DNA from 3 places in the Lysinibacillus sp. RS10 genome. Region 1 is predicted to be linked to each of the others. Evidence: riboswitches for the same ligand, from Rfam matches in the RefSeq annotation. Region 1 holds a riboswitch; each other region holds the start of a gene.

The links. Region 1 has a riboswitch for thiamine pyrophosphate ahead of ACB089_RS20200 (hypothetical protein). Riboswitches for the same ligand answer to the same signal wherever they lie in the genome.
Region 2: linked by a shared signal. The riboswitch ahead of thiM (hydroxyethylthiazole kinase) and the one ahead of ACB089_RS20200 (hypothetical protein) in region 1 are both predicted to bind thiamine pyrophosphate.
Region 3: linked by a shared signal. The riboswitch ahead of thiT (energy-coupled thiamine transporter ThiT) and the one ahead of ACB089_RS20200 (hypothetical protein) in region 1 are both predicted to bind thiamine pyrophosphate.

What each region holds. Positions count from the first base shown of each region.
Region 1 is NZ_CP167122.1:3,971,741-3,978,591, reverse strand. Features, by position in the region: gene ACB089_RS20220 (VWA domain-containing protein) at 1-503, shown strand, start outside; gene ACB089_RS20215 (MarR family winged helix-turn-helix transcriptional regulator) at 681-1,109, shown strand; gene ACB089_RS20210 (EVE domain-containing protein) at 1,125-1,586, shown strand; gene thiW (energy coupling factor transporter S component ThiW) at 1,662-2,162, opposite strand; gene ACB089_RS20200 (hypothetical protein) at 2,271-2,660, opposite strand; TPP riboswitch at 2,923-3,030, opposite strand; gene ACB089_RS20195 (MFS transporter) at 3,101-4,297, opposite strand; gene ACB089_RS20190 (PotD/PotF family extracellular solute-binding protein) at 4,938-6,011, opposite strand; gene ACB089_RS20185 (ABC transporter permease) at 6,008-6,805, opposite strand; gene ACB089_RS20180 (ABC transporter permease) at 6,802-6,851, opposite strand, start outside.
Region 2 is NZ_CP167122.1:1,106,668-1,113,518, forward strand. Features, by position in the region: gene ACB089_RS05700 (cysteine desulfurase family protein) at 1-319, shown strand, start outside; gene thiI (tRNA uracil 4-sulfurtransferase ThiI) at 316-1,524, shown strand; gene ACB089_RS05710 (alpha/beta-type small acid-soluble spore protein) at 1,666-1,884, shown strand; gene thiE (thiamine phosphate synthase) at 1,945-2,598, opposite strand; partial or broken gene thiD (bifunctional hydroxymethylpyrimidine kinase/phosphomethylpyrimidine kinase) at 2,588-3,396, opposite strand; gene thiM (hydroxyethylthiazole kinase) at 3,396-4,151, opposite strand; TPP riboswitch at 4,240-4,338, opposite strand; gene mbcS (acyl-CoA synthetase MbcS) at 4,526-6,100, shown strand; gene sppA (signal peptide peptidase SppA) at 6,297-6,851, shown strand, end outside.
Region 3 is NZ_CP167122.1:545,084-551,934, forward strand. Features, by position in the region: gene ACB089_RS02770 (GntP family permease) at 1-863, opposite strand, end outside; gene ACB089_RS02775 (helix-turn-helix domain-containing protein) at 976-2,766, opposite strand; gene ACB089_RS02780 (DUF4870 domain-containing protein) at 3,068-3,400, opposite strand; TPP riboswitch at 3,524-3,631, shown strand; gene thiT (energy-coupled thiamine transporter ThiT) at 3,789-4,349, shown strand; gene map (type I methionyl aminopeptidase) at 4,629-5,384, shown strand; gene ACB089_RS02795 (hypothetical protein) at 5,426-6,139, opposite strand; gene ACB089_RS02800 (hypothetical protein) at 6,448-6,612, shown strand.

The DNA of each region.
Region 1 (6,851 bases):
CAAATGAAGCGGCATTTTTAGATATTGTTGCTGTCAATGAAGCTGGTGAAGAACTTGAAACACAGCTTGAAACAATTTCAGCATCACAAGTTCGAGCAGTCGTACAAGCAGAACCAGGTCTGATCTTCTTCCGTATTGCAGATGAAGAAAAGGCTATTTACCAGGCGGGCTTAAGTGTCCCTTATAGTGCTGAATATGAATTACGTCCAGTGAATGATAAGCTAGTAGAAGAATTGACGAAGCAAACAGGCGGCTCCGTTTTGAAAGAGCCGAACGAAGTATTCCGTGAGTTTAGTAAAAAAGGTGCGGAACGTCAAAATATTGCAACATGGCTTCTATTAGCAGGTATGCTACTATTCTTCATCGATATTACCATTCGACGCTTTGGATGGAGATTCCTAACAAGGCCAAGTAAGAAAGAGCAGATTGTAGAGGAAAAAACAATACAGGCAGAAGACACAAACGTTGCCCAGCTATTAAAGGGCATGAAAAAACGACCTTAATAATTTAAAACGATGGTTCGTTGCTTTTTTAGCAATGAGCTGTCGTTTTTTTTGCTTGTAAAATCATGAAAAGCGAAATTAATCTTGTTATTAATGGGATTTAATGTAATAATTAATGATAGTAATAAAATATTACTATCATTTTTAAATACTATTATATATGTTGGAGGAGTTAACATGACCAATATTATGAATTCTTTTGGTTTTCTAAGTTTTAAGTTAGCGGAGGCTCTAGAGGAAAATCTCGAGACATATATTAGCGAAAAATATCAAATGAAATCCAGAGAAGTTGGAATAATGATTCTTGTAAAAGAAAAAAAACTTAGCCAAATTCAAATAGGGCAGATTTTAAAAATAGATAAAAACAGTGTCCGCTTTTTTATCGATGATCTAGAAGAAAGACAATATGTTTATAGAGAGAAAAATCAAGAAAATAGAAGAGAGAATCTAATATGCCTTACAGAACAGGGAGAAAATGTGGCAGAAGAATTATTGAAGATCCTTTCAATTTCTGAGAATGATGTTTTAGATGTACTTTCATTGGAAGAACAAGAGCAATTGAAAAGCATATTGAAAAAAGTATATGAAAATCGTTCGCCAAAATAAAAGGAGGTGGAAGCTATGTCACTATATCCTACGACTGAAAGAGACCCGAAATATTGGATTGGCGTGGTATCTCTTAATCATGTGCAAAAGGGGGTTGAGGGAGGATTCGGCCAGTTGTGTCATGGTAAAGAAAGACCTTTGAAACGAATGAAAAAAGGAGACTGGATTATATATTATTCTCCTAAAAACAGTTTAGATGGTAATGAACCTGTAAGAGCCTTTACCGCAATTGGAAGAATAAAGGATGAGCGAATATATGAGTTCCAAATGACAGAAAATTTTATTCCTTTTAGAAGAGATATAGACTTTTATAAAGATGCAAAGTCTGTACCGATAAAAAGGATCTTAGATTATTTAGAATTTGTAGAAGATAAATCGAAATATGGTTATAAATTCAGATTTGGTCATTTTGAAATAAGCAAAAAAGACTTTCTATTAATTGCTCATGAAATGGGATTGCCGTTAAAGTATGGGTGAATTTAGTTGGATTAAAACGTTACTTTCTTAATTAATTGCCATTAAGGAAGTAACGTTTTTAAATTGCCATAAATATTATTTAAGCAGAGTGTTAAGGTTAGTTACAAATATAGTCTTACGCAAATTGCTAGCTACGACAAGGCCTAAGATAGCACCAATCGTACTTGATGTTAGAAAGGCTGGCATAAAAAATAATGCTGCCACAGATGTCCCCATTAATAAATGAGCGTAGGGCACTGCAATGAGTGAGGCAATAATTCCTGTCCCGAATATTTCACCGACACCAGCTAGCCACATCTTGCCGCTGTATTTATAGGCAAGAGCTGCACACAAAGCACCAATGACGCTGCCAGGTATGGCTAATAATGAACCTGTGCCTGCTAGAATACGAATAATGGCTGTGACAAAGGCGACCATAACGGTTGGCACTGGTCCAAGAATGATAGCGCCAATGACATTAATGGCATGCTGTACAGGATAGGCACGCGCAATTCCAGTTGGTATTGAAACGAAGGTAGAACCTGCTACGGCAATTGCTACTAATAAGGCCATGATTGTTAATTTTCGGATTGACATAATTTCTACTCCTTTGAAATATGAATTTAATTGTTAATACCGGTAAATTTGAAGTTCCGCCGGTAAAACCGAGAACATCGCCGCTAAAACCGCGAGTTGCGCCGGTAATCAAGAGAACATCGCCGCTAAAACGGTGAGTTCCGCCGGTAAAACCGAGAACATCGCCGCTAAAACCGCGAGTTGAGCCGGTAACCAAGAGAACATCGCCGCTAAAACGGTGAGTTCCGCCGGTAACCAAGAGAACATCGCCGCTAAAACTGTGAATTCCGCCGGTAAAACCGAGAACATCGCCGCTAAAACCGCGAGATGCGCCGGTAACCAAGAGAACATCGCCGCTAAAACCGCGAGATGCGCCGGTAACCAAGAGAACATCGCCGCTAAAACCGCGAGATGCGCCGGTAACCAAGAGAACATCGCCGCTAAAACCGCGAGTTGAGCCGGTAACCAAGAGAACATCGCTGCTAAAACTGTGAATTCCGCCGGTAACCAAGAGAACATCGCCGCTAAAACCGCGAGTTGCGCCGGTAATCAAGAGAATGGCGCCGTTAAAACCGCGAGTTGCGCCGGTAACCAAGAGAACATCGCCGCTAAAACTGTGAATTCCGCCGGTAACCAAGAGAACATCGCCGCTAAAACCGCGAGTTGCGCCGGTAACCTTGGAAATAATGTTGCTAGATTGGCGAGCATTCTTAAGGTAAACTTACAAAAAAAAGCCGCTTCCTAAAAACAATAGGAAGCGGCCTTGCATTTACATATTAAAAAGCAAGTGTCGCCACTTCCCTCCGCTAGTGTGAACTAGATCAGGTTCAAAGGGTCCGTATATGATCATATACGTCTCAGCCTTTTAAAGACTCCCCTAGTGGTAATAAAAAAATTTAATTCTATCTTTTCACATAATAATGTAGCATACTACCAAAAATAGTCAATAGCTTTTCTGCCTATTTTGTATCAGGATGCAACAGGTGTGGTGCTTTTTTCATCGTCCAAATAAGGGCAAGGAAGAAGCAGGCCATTAAAATAATAGCTCCGAAAATATAAGGACTGTTCATATTCCAATCGAATAATATACCTGCTAATGCAGGACCAATCATATTACCAAGGCTCATATATGCATTGTTCAGACCAGCCGCAAAGCCTTGTTCCGTCTCAGCAAGCTTCGAAATCAATGTGTTGACAGCTGGACGAATCAATGTCGTAGCTGTAGAGAAGATTGTCGTTACAACTAAAATAAGCGCAAAGCCAGACACAAATAAAATTAAGAAAATTGATACGGCTGCAATAAATAAATTAACTAACACTACTTTCATTTCGCCGAAGCGATTAAACAGTGGTGTAATAACAAACATTTGTACAACAACACCAAAAGCACCACCTACAACTAAGATAATAGCGATATCTGTAGGTGTGTAATTGAACTTTTCTGTAACAAATAACGATAATGTTGTTTGGAAGTTAGCAATTCCGAATGAGAATACAAGCATGATAACGAGCATTACAAAGTAAGGCATTTGAACTGAACGAACCATTTGCTTTGCAAGGTTGTCTTGCTTCTGCATTTTTTGCGCTGTATTTGGTTTCTTGGAAGGTAATAAAAACAACGATAAAATAGCTGCTAAGATCGCTGCAACTCCAGCAGTATAGAATGGGAAATGTAAACTAACTTTTGATAGGAATCCACCGATACCTGGTCCAATCATAAAGCCTAGAGACATTGATGCACCTAGCATGCCCATTCCTTTACCACGTTCTTCATACGTTGTAACATCTGCCACAAAAGCCATGATAGGTGGGGCAACAAATGCAGAGCCAACGCCACCTAAAAAGCGTGCCAAGAAGAGCATCCACACATCTGTAGAAAGCCCGAAACCAATTTGGGCAAGTCCTGTAACTATAAGACCGAAAATAATGAGATTTTTCCGTCCATATTGATCCGAAAGATTCCCAGCAATTGGAGAAAATACGAATTGAGCCAAGGCGAACGTTGCAATCAACATGCCAAGAATTTGTCCGGCGGCACCAAATAGTTTTAAATACTCAGGCATAACAGGAATAATAATTCCAATACTCCCCATTGCGATAAACATATTAAACATTAAAATATACAAAGCCGCCTTATTGGACTTCTGCTGGGTCATCGAATACCCCCTTCTTTAATCAAATATACTACAGTCTACCACAAGGCTTGTACCTTTGCTATTGACTAGAAGTCTGAAATAAGGGAATTGGCTACTGATCACCCTCACTGCTTTAGCCTTGGGAGGTATTTGTAGCTTCCTGAACGTTCACAGTCAACTGACTGCCAAGCCTTGAAGCAAACACTGATGGGGGAATAGCGAACTTTTCGGCAAGACTGTCGGGCATTTATTTTCATCTAAACTAGCAAAAAGCTGTTCTCGACGTTCGTAACGTGAGAACAGCTTTAACTTCTTTCAGCAGGAGTCGCCTACTTTTATAGGTGGTGGTATGAATAAGGGTTTAAGTTACTTTTCAGCGGGTGTCTAAACATCTGTCCCTGTCGCTACGCTTTCGGAACAGAAAACATTTGTAACTGCCGTTTCACTTTCGTTACAGAAAACATTTGCTGAAATAAGTTAAGCCTCCGGCGGATGTCACGGAATCGAGTTCACAAAGGATTTTAGGCTAACTGACCTGCATCGGTAAAAACGCCACGTCCTGTGGCATTACCGAAATGACCGACATTGTGTCGGCCCTCGTGCAGGCCTAAGCACAAAGCCGATTCCTGACGCAATTATGCCGAGGCATAATTGATAGAGGTTATCGAATACTCATTTTAAATTCTAAAAACAGCTCATTATATTTGCCTAAGTAATCAGGGCCTAAGTTTTTATAAACTTCTAATGTTTTACGTTGTTCTTCAGAAGGATAGAAACGCTCATCAGATACAACTTTCGGATCCATTAATTTCATTGCTGCAATATTTGGAGTAGAGTAGCCTACGAAATCAGCATTTTTAGCGCCTGTTTCGGCTTTCAGCATAAAGTTAATGAAGGCATGTGCACCATCAATATTTTTTGACGTTTTCGGAATGACCATATTATCAAACCATAAGTTCGAACCTTCCTTTGGTACAGCAAAGTCTAGCTCTTCATTTTCTGACAACATGTCGGCTGCTTGCCCAGACCAAGTGAGTGCCACAGCTGCTTCATTATTAATCATTAGCGGAGTAATTTCATCCCCGATAATGGCTTTGACATTTGGTGCTAACGTAATGAGTTTATCAGTAGCTTCACGTAGCTCATGGTCATTTAAAGTATTAAGTGAATAACCAAGATTGTTTAAGCCCATACCGATTACCTCACGTGCGCCGTCTACTAAAAAGACTTTACGTTTTAACGAAGGATCCCATAAGTCATCCCAAGATGAGAAATCCAGATTGCCAACAAGCTTAGGATTATAGACAACGCCAACTGTGCCCCAGAAATATGGTACGGAATATGTGTTATCTTCATCAAATGGTAAGTCTAAAAAATAAGGATCGATATTTTTTATATTCGGGATTTTTGTTTTATCTAAAGGAATAAGTAAGTTTTCTTCCTTCATTTTTTCAATCATATATTCAGAAGGTATTGCAATATCGTAAGCCGTACCACCTTGTTTAATTTTTGTCATCATCGCTTCATTGGAATCAAACGTCTCGTAAATGACATGAATACCTGTTTCTTTTTCAAATTGCTTTAGCAAATCAGGATCAATATATTCTCCCCAGTTAAAGATCGTTAATGTATTTTTTCCACTTTTTCCACCACCAGCACTCAAGGCATCGGCAGCGTAAAATAAAAGGGCGGAAACGACAAGTATAGCGATAGTAGCTTGAATTAATTGCTTCATTGTTGGCCCCCTGTTCTTTTACTAGCGCGGCTTGTGATGAAATAATAGCCAATTACGACGATCACTGTAACAAAGAATACTAAACCAGAAAGTGCATTAATAGTTAAGGAAATGCCGGCGCGAGCCATAGAGTAAATTTCAACAGATAATGTGCTGAAGCCGTTACCTGTCACGAAAAACGTTACCGCGAAATCATCTAGAGAATACGTTAAGGCAAGGAAGAACCCTGCAAAAATACCAGGCTTAATATACGGTAAAATAACACGCATCATGACATCTTTTTTCGTCGCCCCTAAATCTAATGCAGCGTCGATTAATGATTTATTCATTTCTAACAGTTTAGGTAAGACCATCAATACAACAATTGGAACACTAAATGCTACATGTGCTAATAACACAGAAGCAAAGCCTAGTTTAACTCCAATCATTGTAAATAAAATTAAAAAGCTTGCACCAATAATAACATCTGGGCTAACAATTAACACATTGTTTAAAGAAAGTAATGTATTACGCATGCTTGAATTTTTAACAGTGACAATGCCAATGGCTCCTAGCGTCCCAATAATTGTAGAAATCAATGCCGAAAGTAATGCCACGATTACTGTATTAATTAGAATAACGAGTAGACGAGAATCCTCAAAGACAGCTTTATAATGTTCTAACGTAAAGGACTCAAAATTATTCATTGATCCGCCACTATTGAATGAATAAAAGATTAAATAGAAGATAGGTGCATACAAGACGATAAAAACAATCGCTAAATACACTTTTGCTGATGCTGATAGTTTTTTCATCGTACGCGACCTCCTTTATCCTTTTGCCCCGTAATTAACATAATAA
Region 2 (6,851 bases), 2.3 Mb from region 1:
ATATGGGGAAGCCGTGCATATTTTATCGACACCACAGGGAGCAGCACATATTTTATCTTTTAGTATTCGCGATTTAAAAGGTGAAGTCATCATTAATGCAATGCAAAAACGTCACGTTATTGTATCGACATCCAGTGCTTGTTCATCAAAGCAAACAAAAACAAGTCATGTTGTTGAAGCGCTAAATCTTGATGAACATTTTAAAAAGGGTGTCATTCGTATAAGCTTTGGTGCATATGTAACAGATGAAGATATAGTAAAGTTTAAACAAATTTTAGAAGAAGTAATGAAGGAATTTAAAGGAGAACAAATACAATGATTTGGAAAGAAATTTTAATTCGATATGGCGAGCTTTCTACAAAAGGACGCAATAAAATGGACTTTATTCGCCGTTTACGTGAGAATATTCGTCATGCATTTGCAGATTTAGGACACTTACACATTCGTACAGAGCGTGATCGTATGTTTATTGCTATTCAAAATGAAGAACAAATGGACGTTCTAATAAAAGGATTACCCAAAATTTTTGGCATTCAATCATTTAGTCCAGTTGCTGCATGTGAAAAAGATATGGAAGCAATGAAAAAGCTTGCGATAACAATTATGGATACATTTAAAAATGAACAACTTACTTTTAAAGTAGAAGTAAAGCGTACAGATAAAACATTTCCTTTAGAATCTCATGCCATTCAACGTGAAATTGGTGGTTATGTTTTACCGCAGTTTAAAAATTTATCAGTAAAAGTGAAGCAACCCGATATCGAGCTTCGAGTAGAAGTTCGCCATGATTCAACATATATGATGGCACAAGTTATTCCGGGTGCAGGTGGAATGCCAGTAGGTTCAAACGGAAAATCTCTATTAATGCTTTCTGGTGGTATAGATAGTCCTGTCGCTGGTTATTTAATGATGAAACGAGGAGTGCGCTTAGAGGCGATTCACTTCTTTAGCCCACCGTATACAAGCCAAAATTCATTGGAAAAAGTAAAGGTGCTTGCAAATGAATTAACGAAATTTGGAGCTAGTATACGTTTACATGTCATTCCTTTCACTGAAATTCAAGTTCTTATTAAAGAAAAAGTACCTTCTAATGTATCGATGACAACAACTCGCCGTATGATGTTAAAAGTTGCAGACAAAGTACGTGAAGAGATTGGTGCGCTAGCAATTGTTACAGGTGAAAGTCTTGGTCAAGTAGCAAGTCAAACTCTTGAAAGCCTAACAGCTATTAATGCCGTAACCAACACACCAATTTTACGCCCATTAATCTCATCTGATAAATTAGAAATTATCGATATTGCAGAGAAAATTGGCACATACGAAACGTCAATCCAGCCATTTGAAGATTGCTGTACAATTTTTACTCCTGCAAGTCCAAAAACAAAACCAAAGCTTGAAAAGGTTGAGCATTATGAAAGCTTCTCGGATTTTGATGAACTAATTGAACGAGCAGTGAAAAATCGTGAGGTCTATATTTTCCCGAAAAAAGAGCAAGAAGCAGATAAATTTGCAGATCTTCTATAGAAGAAATTTGCGAGCCGACTCAAAAGTGCATTTTGAGTCGGCTTTTTTAGTTGGTTTCCTTCTGAGGTACAATTTACCTATAAAATTTTCGTATTAAAAATCTAATATCGCACATTCTATATTCACAAGGAGGTGAGAGACATGACTTCAAACAACAACCGCAGTTCAAACAAGCTTGCAGTACCTGGTGTACAACAAGCACTAGATCAAATGAAATACGAAATTGCACAAGAATTTGGTGTTCAATTAGGGGCTGACGCTTCAGCTCGTGCTAACGGTTCCGTTGGCGGTGAAATCACTAAACGTCTTGTACAAATGGCAGAATCTCAATTAAAAGGTATGCCAAACAACAACCAATAAGTGCTTAGCATTTATTAAACTTAAAACCAGTGACCGTAAAAGGCACTGGTTTTAGTTTGTTTAGATTTTGATTTTTTTATCCAATATTGAAAATGATTTAAGTCTAGAGATTGTATTTGAAATATCTTCACTTTCACAAATTGCAGAAATAACAGCAATTCCATCTGCACCAGCTTTAAATACAGTAGGGGCATTCGAGCAATTTAGTCCTCCTATTGCAACAATGGGGAGTTCTGGGTATTGTATGCGAACTTGCTGTAAAAATTTTGTCCCACTAGGTGGCTTGGCGTCCTTTTTAGAAGAGGTTGCAAAAATAGGACCAATTCCTACATAATCCGCACCGTATTGTAGAGCAGTTTGTAATTCAGCTTGTGAATGAACAGAAACACCTAAAATCATGCTGCCAATTTTTTCACGTACCATCGACACAGGCAAATCTTCTTGTCCAATATGAACACCATCTGCACCAAGTTTCACAGCAAGCTCTACATCATCATTAACAATAAACGGAACCTTATACTGTTGACAGAGCTTTTGACATTCTTGCGCAAAATTTTCATAGGCTTGCCCAGTGAGTGTATTTGGTCCTTTTTCACGAAATTGAAACATGGTAATTCCAGATTGTAAAGCCTTCTCTAGAACGTTTAATGGCTTTTGAATTAAAACATTACTTGTACCCATAATAAAATATAGCTGTAAATTATCACGTTTCATGAATGATCACCTCACACGACTCCTTATATTTTTGATAAGCAAAATGATTTGTTGGACCATGACCATTGCCAATCGATAAATCATAAGTTATGGCTAATTGAATATATTTTTTGGCTTCCACAATCGCTTCTTTTATAGAAAATCCTCGTCCAATAAAAGCAGTGAGTGCGGCAGAGAACGTACAGCCTGTTCCATGTGTATTTTTTGTTGCAATACGCGAGGACTGCATGGAAAATGATTGTCCATCTTCAAAAAATACATAATCAATTGCATAATCATTATCTGTTAAATGACCACCTTTAATGATGACACATTGTACACCCATTTGTAATAGGGTGTGTGCCGCGTCTTGAATATCTGCAAACGTTTTGATTTTTCTTCCAGTAAGTGTTTCAACTTCAGGTATGTTTGGTGTAACGATTGTTGCTAAAGGAAGTAAATAACTACATAATGCAACAATTGCTTCTTGCTGTAATAAGCTTTCGCCACAGGATCAACAATTAGCGGAATATTTACTTCGGCTAAAATACGTGCGATTGATTGAATGATTTCTGAGGAAAATAGCATTCCTGTTTTAACAGCACTAATTGAAAAATCCTCTATTAGTGCTTTAAGTTGTTTTTCAACAAAGCTAACTTCAATTGGTAAGACATCGGATACACCAAGTGTGTTCTGGGCAGTCAAAGCTGTAATAACAGATGTCCCAAAGACCTTTAATTCCTGAAATGTTTTTAAATCAGCCTGTATGCCTGCGCCGCCACCACTATCTGAACCAGCAATTGTCGTTACAATATGCATTATTTTTCACCATCCTTGGAAAGGCGATGTAGTTCATTCAATACTGTAATTTGAAAATCGCCAATGTAATCTGTGGAAGAAGAAGCTTGTTCTGCCACTTTTTTATAAAGCGATAATGCATCGACTATTTGGTTATATGGTTCATTCCCTGCGGAGTAGGCAGCGCAACAAATTGCACTTAATAAACAACCTGTTCCGGTGACTTCTGTCATTTGAGAATTTCCACCTGTTATCCATTGCTGATGTTCGCCATCAGTTATAAAATCCTTTTCACCGGTCACAATAACAATACAATTGTAGAGTTTAGCTATTTGCTTTGCCTCAATTTCTAGAGAAATTGAACCAGTACCACTATCTACGCCTTTTTGTTGCCAGTCTACATTGGCAATCGCCGCGAGCTCTCCAATATTACAACGAATCGCTGCAAATTTAATTTCCTTCAATAATTGTTGTACCGTCTGTTTACGGTAAGTTGTTGCACCTGCAGCAACAGGATCTAAAACAACGGGAATGCCCAGAGCATTAGCTTTTTTTCCTGCGAGTAGCATAGATTCTTTCATCTGATTATTTAGGGTACCGATATTTATCAATAAGCCTGAGGCAATAGCGACCATTTCTTCAACCTCATGACTGTCATCGGCCATTACTGGAGAAGCACCTATTGCTAATAAGCCATTTGCTTGGAAATTAGCTACAACATAATTAGTAATGCAATGAATAAGTGGATTTCGTTTACGGATCGTATGAAATATCAATTTATGTCCTCCTTATTGGATGGACGTAAGCGTGCAAAAAAGGCTCATTTTCGTGCAGAAAAAACACGTAAAAGAGCCTTTCATCAGTAATTAGATGTGAATTGCTCCCTACGTCAGTATTAACTAACAGGTTCAAAGGGTCAGGTTTTACCTTCTCAACTCTAAATGAGTCCCCCTGCAATTATGCTTTTAGTTGACCAAAATGTACCATATTTTTCTTGAGTATTCAATAGAGAGTTTTTTGAACGAAGACGTGACTGATGCCATATAGCAGAGCATGATAGTTGTCATGACTTTAACAAATTAGAGTGCCTTTCATTGAAAATGATGAAATTTGAGTTTTATAATGAGCATAGCAAAAGGGGGCATTTGCCATGAAACGACAAGATTTAATCGCACCAGAGTGGTATAACATTTCAGAGGAAATCGAAAAATATGCACAGGATTCTACAAAATGCGCATTAATAGTTTATAACGAAAACGAAGAAATTCAGTACATTACATATGCTAGTTTACTTAAAAAGGCTAATCAGGCAGCTCATGTATTTACATCACATGGTCTAACAAAAGGTGATGTTATTTTAGTCATGGTGCCAAGATCAGTTGAAGCGTATATCGTTTATCTTGGAGCCTTGAAGGCTGGGTTAACGATTATACCAAGTTCAGAAATGTTGAGAACTAAGGATATTGAATATCGAATCAATCACGCAAATGCAAAAGGCGTTGTTGTATTTGAACCTTATATTGAGCAATTTGATGCTGTTAAAAATTCGCAAGGCATACAGCAATTTGTCATTGGTCATGCACATGAATCTTGGCAGCCGTTGTTTGAAAAAATGCAAAGCCAACCAACAACCTACATAAGCTCCACACCTACTAAGAGTACTGACATTGCATTTTTAGCTTATACGAGTGGTACAACAGGAAATCCAAAGGCAGCGGTACATACACATAGCTGGGGTTATGCACACTTACGAACAACTGCACCGAATTGGTTAGGTGTTCAAGAAGGTGACATTGTTTGGGCTACAGCAGCTCCAGGCTGGCAAAAATGGATTTGGAGTCCGTTTCTCGCTACATTAGGAAGTGGTGCAACAGCATTTGTCTACAAAGGTCACTTTGATGCAACAACATACCTTACACTCCTTGAAAAATTCAAGATTAATATTCTGTGCTGTACACCAACCGAATATCGATTTATGGCAGCACTTGAAAGTTTACAAGATTTCAATTTAAGTACAGTCCGTCAGGCTGTGTCAGCGGGTGAACCATTAAATAGCGAAGTGATAAAAGTATTTTCGGAGGTTTTGAATTTACAAGTACGAGATGGCTATGGACAAACAGAAAATACATTACTTGTTGGTACAATGGTAGGGACGAAAGCTAAAATTGGCTCGATGGGTAAACCTACTCCGGGGAATACTGTTGAAATTATCGATGATTTCGGAAAGGCAGTTGCAATTGGAGAAGTTGGAGACATTGCTGTACATCGTGAAACACCTGCGTTATTTAAAAAATATTTAAATGATCCAGAACGTACAAATCTACAATTTAGAGGCGATTGGTATATAACCGGAGATCGTGCATATAAAGATGAAGATGGTTATTTTTGGTTTGAAGGACGTGGAGATGATGTCATAATATCTTCTGGCTATACGATAGGTCCATTTGAAGTAGAAGATGCATTATTGAAGCATCCAGCAGTTAAAGAAGCTGCTGTTGTTGCGAGTCCAGATGAAGTTCGCGGAAATATTGTAAAGGCATTTGTAGTGCTCCGTGATGGAGAAATTGGTAATGCAGCACTGATTAAAAAACTACAAAATCATGTAAAGACTTTAACTGCACCTTATAAATATCCTCGTGCGATAGAATTTGTAACTGAGCTACCAAAGACTTCATCAGGCAAAATTCGTCGTGTCGAATTGCGTGAACAAGAAAAAAATAAATAAATTAGTCAATCATAATTTCCTGGGGAATTATGTTGAAGAAAATCAAAGTTCGTACTTTTTTTATGAACTTTGATTTTTTTCATGATTTTAGGTAATGTAATATAGGTTGAATAGGTTAAAACATTTTCCTATTGTTGCAAAAAAATGAAACAAATTAGAATGTCAATCGTATAACGTGATGAGGAGGCGGAAATTTATGAATGTTAAAAGGTGGGCTGCTTTAATAATTGCAGGTGTCTTATTAGTATTTTCATTGGGGATTAACACCATATTTGCAATTTTTAAATCGGATTTCTTTGGTAATTTTGATAGCATGGTAGCTGGGGATAATTTAGCGGTAATGGAAGAGATTAAAGAAGACGGCAATATGGATAAACGTATTGCATACTTAAAGGTTGATGGTACGATTCAAGATGTTGGCTCAAGTACATTATGGCAACCAGTTGCGTATGATCATCAATTTTTCTTAGATCAATTAGATAATATTTTATCTGATGATACTGTTCAAGGCATCGTCTTAAGTGTTAATACACCAGGTGGCGGTGTAAAGGAATCAGCAGAAATTTATAAAAAGCTCTTAAAAATTAAAGAGGAGCGACAAATTCCGATTTATGTTTCTATGGATTCAATGGCAGCATCAGGTGGTTATTACATTTCAGCACCTGCAGATAAAATATTTGCACAACGTGATACAATTACAGGTTCGATTGGTGTCATTATGCAATCCATTAATTATCAAAAACTAGCTGAA
Region 3 (6,851 bases), 1.7 Mb from region 1:
ATTGCTTGTAATTTGTTGTCTATGTATTTCCAAAAGATAATGATGGAAACAAGTACTGTAAGCATTAATGTGTAGAGAATATCTACTTTAAAGACGTTTAATGTAACAATTAAGAAGATTGGTGGCAAAATACTTAAGATAAAAGGTGGTAATTTTCTCTCGCTTGCCTCAAAAGCTTTTGAATCCTGTTTTTCTGGATTTTTCATATTTTCATAAGTTTCACCACGCGCCTCAGATTTAGACAATTGACGTTTTAAATAGAAGCAATTAAAAAGAATAATAGTAATCGTAGCAACAATCCCAACAACCGGTGCTGCAGTAGCTGTTGTACCTAAATATTTCGTTGGGATAATGTTTTGTACAGATGGTGAACCAGGAAGCATAGTCATCGTAAAGGTTGCCATGCCAAAGAAAAATGCTCCTGTAAATAGATGCCAAGGTATATTCATAGCTTTAAATAATGGCTTAGCAATTGGTAAAATAGCGAAAATAACAACGTATGTATTAATGCCACCTAATGTTAAAAAAGCACAAATGATGACGACTGCCATTAGCGCGTTAAATTTACTATGACGTCCCATAATATTTAAAAGTTTTTCTGCTATTGCACGAGCAGCGCCACTATCATCCATAAATTTACCGAAAATTGCGGCAAATAAGAAGATGAGGTAGTAATTTTTCATAAAGTTTATGAACCCGCTCATATAGTTGTCCTGTAGTGAATCTAAAATAGGCATTTGATTTAAAATGATGACGATTAAACTGGCAATTGGCGCAATAATAATGATACTGAAACCACGTAGTGCTAGAAAAATTAATAAAGCCAGTGAAGCAATAATCGTAAACAAACTCCACATTTCCATTCCTGTTAAGCCCCCCTTGCTTAATACAAATATTCTGAAAATTCAACAAGTATGGTTTAGTATAACAATGAATACTAATAAAATACTATGTAAAAACAGACAAAGATAAGAACTACACTTTGTCTGTTTTGGCCAACTTTGCGTTCTGTAAGTAGGAAAGCATATAGATTGCGAGATTTAATTCAAACATAGTTTTCCCGTTTTGTTCATCAATTTCTATCAATGAAAAAATTGTCTGAAGTCTATATTTGATGGTGTTTAGGTGTACAAAGCATGCCTCGGCTGTTTGTTTGCGATTCTGATTATTCTCGAAAAATACCTTTAATGTATATAACAAATCAGTTTTATGCTGTTTGTCATATTTGATAATGGGTCCAAGTTTCATCTCTACATATTCTGCCATTTCCTGTGGGTCGTTATTTAAGAAAAGGGTGTAAGGTCCAAGCTTATCGTAGGATAAAATGAACGGTGCTTGTTCGAGTGTTTGTAAATAGTCTATGCACTTTTTTGAGTCCCGGTAAGAACTGGAGATATTTTCAATTGAGTCGAAGTGTCTCCCAAGGCCAACCATAAACGAAAGTGAATTGTACTTTTTAGAATCCTGATCGAGGAGCTTGAAGAAATGTTGAATGCTTTCTTTAAATTGTTCAACTGGTTCTCTTAGATTGTTCATAAATAAAAAATGGTAGTGCGAATCATGTTCTGAGATGAAAACTGGTAAGGAAAATAAACGTGTTAAACGATAGAGCAGCTTACTAAATTGTTGCTGCTTTTTTTTAGTTTGAGCAACACCATACTTACTTCCTTCAAGCTGTAGAGTAGCACATAAATAATGGGTAGCTTGTTGGGCTTCTTGGCGTTTATAAAAGGCATTAAAATTCAAGTTTAGTAGCTGTTGTAACAAATAACCATCATATTTAAAAGAAATTTCAAGCTCCTTTTCCTCCTCTGCTAATTGTAAGGCGAAAAGAGCACTTGCCTGTTCTACTGCGAATAAATCTAGAGGATCCATCTGTAAATGGTGATCCATAACAATCAACAGTATTCCTATAACACCCCGCTCTATATGGATGGGAAACAAATAGCTTACATACATTTCATGGTTGATGGGTATATGTACTTGATGTCGCACGCACTGCTGAACAACTGTATGAAGATGCTCTGATTCTTGCTCTTTTAAAATTTCGGTTGCAAGCTTTGCTGTTGAAGAAGATGCGACAAGTAAATCGTAAAAATCAGTGATAATAGCTACAGACTGTCCTAGTAAGGAAGCGAGTGTATCAATCATTTCGTTTAGTCGGCCTCGTGTTAAAGAGACACGTGTTAAAGCATTATAAATACGTTTAGAACGCTCATTTTGAGTAAATAATTTTGCGTTTTCGATGGCAATCGAGGACTGATTTGCAAATGCTTGTAGCATTGTTAAATCACTATTCTCAAACTGTGTATCTCCTGAAAAGTTAACAATCGTTAACACGCCTATACATGAATTACTTTTATCAAGAAGCGGAGCACAAACAGCACTTTTCGGGTAAGTAAAATCACCGACTGCTTTTGTATAGTTTTCTTCATACTGTGGAAATAAATCGGCCATGTTTTCAGTTACATCATCGCTAGAGTGGAATCTAAATGCCTTTTTTTGAGAGAATACTTTTCCAGTCATCCCTTCATTTGAGGCAAGGTGAATTTTCTTCAAGTAAGCTAGATCATAACCAATAGCATGCTTAGCAATTAAACGATTTGTTTCTGTATTTAACATAAACAGCACACCTGCATCAGCACCTTTAATCACATGGAGTACTTCACTAATAAGTTTTTCTAACACTTGGTCTATATCGAGTGTTGAGGTTAGGACCTGCGCAGCGTTAACCAAGCTCATTAATTGTTTTTCGGTATTTATCATAAACAGCTCCTCATGTGTATTGCTAAATTTTATTTTACAGTGCCATATAGAAGATAGCGAACTGTTAATTAGCGAAAAATAAAGAATCTGCTGAAAAAAGTAAGCAGATTCTTGTTATTAACCCTATTTATAGATGTTTTTGGAGTGATTAGTCGTTGCTTTCTTTGTAGCGATTACTTTTTTTACAATCGGGATCACGATAGGTGCTAATTTTACGGCGGTTTTAACAACTTTAGATACTTTCATAAAAATAACAGCTCCTTTGACTATTAGTACTACCCGTTAAATACCGTAATGAAACTTATCGAATAACGCGAACGGCTTGAACAATATTCCAAATGACGATTCCTAGAGTGATGAGTAAGTAAATTGCCATTGAAGCAAACCAGATGATAAGAAACGTAGTGCTGTCTGAGTTCGAGTCAAAATTGTTCAATGATAAGGTTGAGAAAACAAAGACGGCAAAGAAGATAATTCCAAACACGAATGGAATTAAATGTGATATAAGTGCTCGGATAGAGTTTTTCTTTACGGAGTCATCTTTTGAAACAAAGTACACTACTAATGGCACAATAACAGGTGCGAAAAAAATACTGAGATAACTAAAGGCAGATAAAGTTTTTTGGTTCTCCATAGTTGTACCTCCTTTTTATATATTTACGCATGAAAAGCGGCAAAGTTTCAAAAAAAAAGTTGGAAGAGGTTGTAATCATCACCATGTTTTCGTACAATGAGGTTGTTCGAATAATTTAGATGTAACGACCACAAGGGGAGCTGATGATGTCAGCTGAGACTGGGCACGTAATGCCTTGACTCTTTGAACCTGTAAGTTAACGCTTGCGTAGGGATGTGGATAGAAACTGACACTTTTACGATGTGAGGCTCTGTCCTGACATCGTTTTTCTTTATTCAGCCGAAAGCGTGCCGAATGAAGATGAAAGCTATTGATGTCAGATAGGGACATATCAGCGCATTTCTATTCCTTCTCTTGTATCCTACATCGGAACAAAGGAGAGAATAATATGGACAATAAACGATTATTAATGCTTGTGGAAATTGCGATATTCGCAGCGATTGGCCTTGTGCTCGATCAAGTTTCCTTTAAAGTATGGGCACAAGGTGGCTCTGTTAGCCTAGTGATGGTGCCAATTATTTTAATAGCATTCCGTTGGGGCCTTATTCCAGGGCTAACAACGGGCTTACTAATTGGTGTTATGCAGACAATGTTTGGTGCTACAATTGTACATTGGCTTCAAGGATTACTCGATTATGGTGTTGCCTTCACAGTAGTTGGTTTAGCGGCTGTTGTTCGCCAACCAGTGCTTGAAGCTGCTAAAAATTTAAACAAAACAAAAATGGCGCTTTATATTATTTTAGGAACTGTATTCGCAGGGTTTTTACGTTATGCTGCACATACAACTGCTGGCGCTGTGTTTTTCTCAGAGTATGCTGGCGATCAAAATGCATGGATTTATTCAATCATCTATAATGGTACATATATGCTGCCAGCAACGGTTTTAACAGCAATTGTCGGAGTCCTGTTATTTACAGCAGCTCCTCAATTAATGCAACGAAAATCATAATTATTATGCCCTTCACATGAGTGGAGGGTTTTTTTTGCCAGTTAGGGATGACATTTGTTGAAAAGTATACAATGTATATAAGTTGATCTTCGTTCCGACTGAACGCCCCTAGGAAAGCGCCCAGTCGGAACGGAAATCAACCACACGTTAAGATGATGAGCCTGTTTTTTAGCACTTTACAATTTAAGATGGCATATAATAATTAAAGCGTTTAGCGTTTTTTGTATAAAAAGTTATGTTATATTAATGAATAGATATTAGATGAAAGGGACGTTAAAAATGATCGTAAAAACGCAAGAAGAGATTGAAGCCTTTAAAAAAATCGGCCGTATTTGTGCTGAAATTCGTGAAGCAATGAAGGCAGCTACAAAACCAGGTGTAACAACACTTGAACTAGATGAAATTGCAGGCCATATGTTTGCTGAGGCAGGAGCAATTTCTGGACCTAAAGGGGAATATGATTTCCCAGGATACACATGTATTAGTGTGAATGAGGAAGTAGCACATGGTATTCCAGGTAAACGTGTGATTGAAGAGGGAGATATCGTAAACATTGATGTATCTGGTTCATTAAATGGCTACTTTGCAGATACGGGCATTTCATTTGTAGTTGGTGAAGGCTGTGAAGATAAAGAAAAACTGTGTCGTGTAGCTAAAAGTGCTTTTGATCGTGCAATGACAAAAGTAAAAGCTGGTTCAAAACTAAACCAAATCGGAAAAGCTGTTGAACGTGAAGCATATGCCAATGATTTAACAGTGATTATGAACCTAACAGGTCACGGTTTAGGTCGTTCGTTACACGATGAGCCAAATCATATTTTAAACTATTATGATGCATGGGATTCTACAATTATGAAAGAGGGTATGGTGCTTGCAGTCGAGCCCTTCATCTCAGCTAAAGCGGAGCATATTGTCGAAGCTGGTGATGGCTGGACATTCGTTACGCCAGACAAATCATTAGTTGCCCAAATTGAGCATTCCATTATCGTTACAAAGGATAAACCAATCATCTTAACAACATTAGATGAAGAATAATATACTTAGTTATGTAAAGACTAAAAATCCTGCAAACCAATTTATTTTTGGTAGGCAGGATTTTTTTTAATAAATAATATACCGACAAGTAGCACGCCACATAAAAATAAGGCTGCCGTTGTCACAAGTAGCTCATCCAAACCATTATGTAATGCGACTCCAACATAGGACCAGATAAATACACTTGGATACATAATATCAAAATGGTGGAATCGAATATGTAGCGCTATTGCGACTCCGATTGTCAGTAAAATAACTGCCCAAAGTGGATTACTAAGGCCAAAACCGTTCCATTGATAAGATGTTAGCGTAAAGCTTACGTTAGTCATTAGTATAAATGTAACCCATGCCAAGTAAATCGAGAAGGGTATACGACCTGAAGGTGAGTTATCGCTGAGAGGATACGTATTGTACAACAAAAATAAATACAGTACTAAAATAAACATACTAGCGATTGTCACGATAAATAGTTCGTGATGCCAAACAACAATTGTTAACGCCTGCATGATACATATGCTACTAAAGAGAACAGTCTGTTTAATAGTTGTCTTTTTAATATTCATGACTAACCAATAACCAAGTAACATGTAAATCACAATCCAAATCACATAACTAGCATTAAAAGGTGCAAATATTACAGGAAAACGATTTGAGATTTCTAACGAAGATTGACCGTTTATTTTCATGAAATAGGATGTAAAGGTTAGGATAAGTGAGACAATAAAAGTTACTGTCATCAAAATAAATCGAGGCATGTTTTCCTCTCCCTTCGTGTTAAATTGTATAGGGAAAAGACAAATAAGTATAGGACTGTGAGATAATAATTTCATTATAACGGAAAATTCCAACAATGTATCGTGTTATTTCGATCAATTTTGCCTCGGCATAATTGCGTCCGGAATCGGCTTTGTGCTTAGGCCTGCAGATGTTTTTTGTGCGAAAGCAAAGTGCTAACGTAGCGGCAGCAACAGATGTTTTTTGTGCGAAAGCGAAGTGCTAACGTAGCGGCAGCAACAGATGATTTTTGTGCGAAAGCGAAGTGCTAACGTAGCGGCAGCAACAGATGATTTTTGTGCGAAAGCGTAGTGCTAACGTAGCGGCAGCAACAGATGTTTTTTGCGCGAAAGCGAAGCGACAGCAACGTGTCTTTGTCTGTGCGAAAGCGAAGCGGCAGCGGCAACACAGCACCGATGCAGGTCAGTTAGCCGTTATCGCATGGATGCGATGATTTTAGGCTAACATCCCCTAAGAATTCCTTTCCGATTCCGTGACATCTGCCGGGGGCTTTGGGCCAACATGATGTTGGTCACTCAGTCGTTGCCACAGGACGTGGCGTTCTTAGACTGAGTTCTTCTATTTCAGCGGATGTTTGTACACTCGCTGAAATAAGTTAAAATCATCTACAATTTACCATTTGCATAGGCATGCATATATTTCTTTAGTACAATAAGGGTATTCAACTGTAAG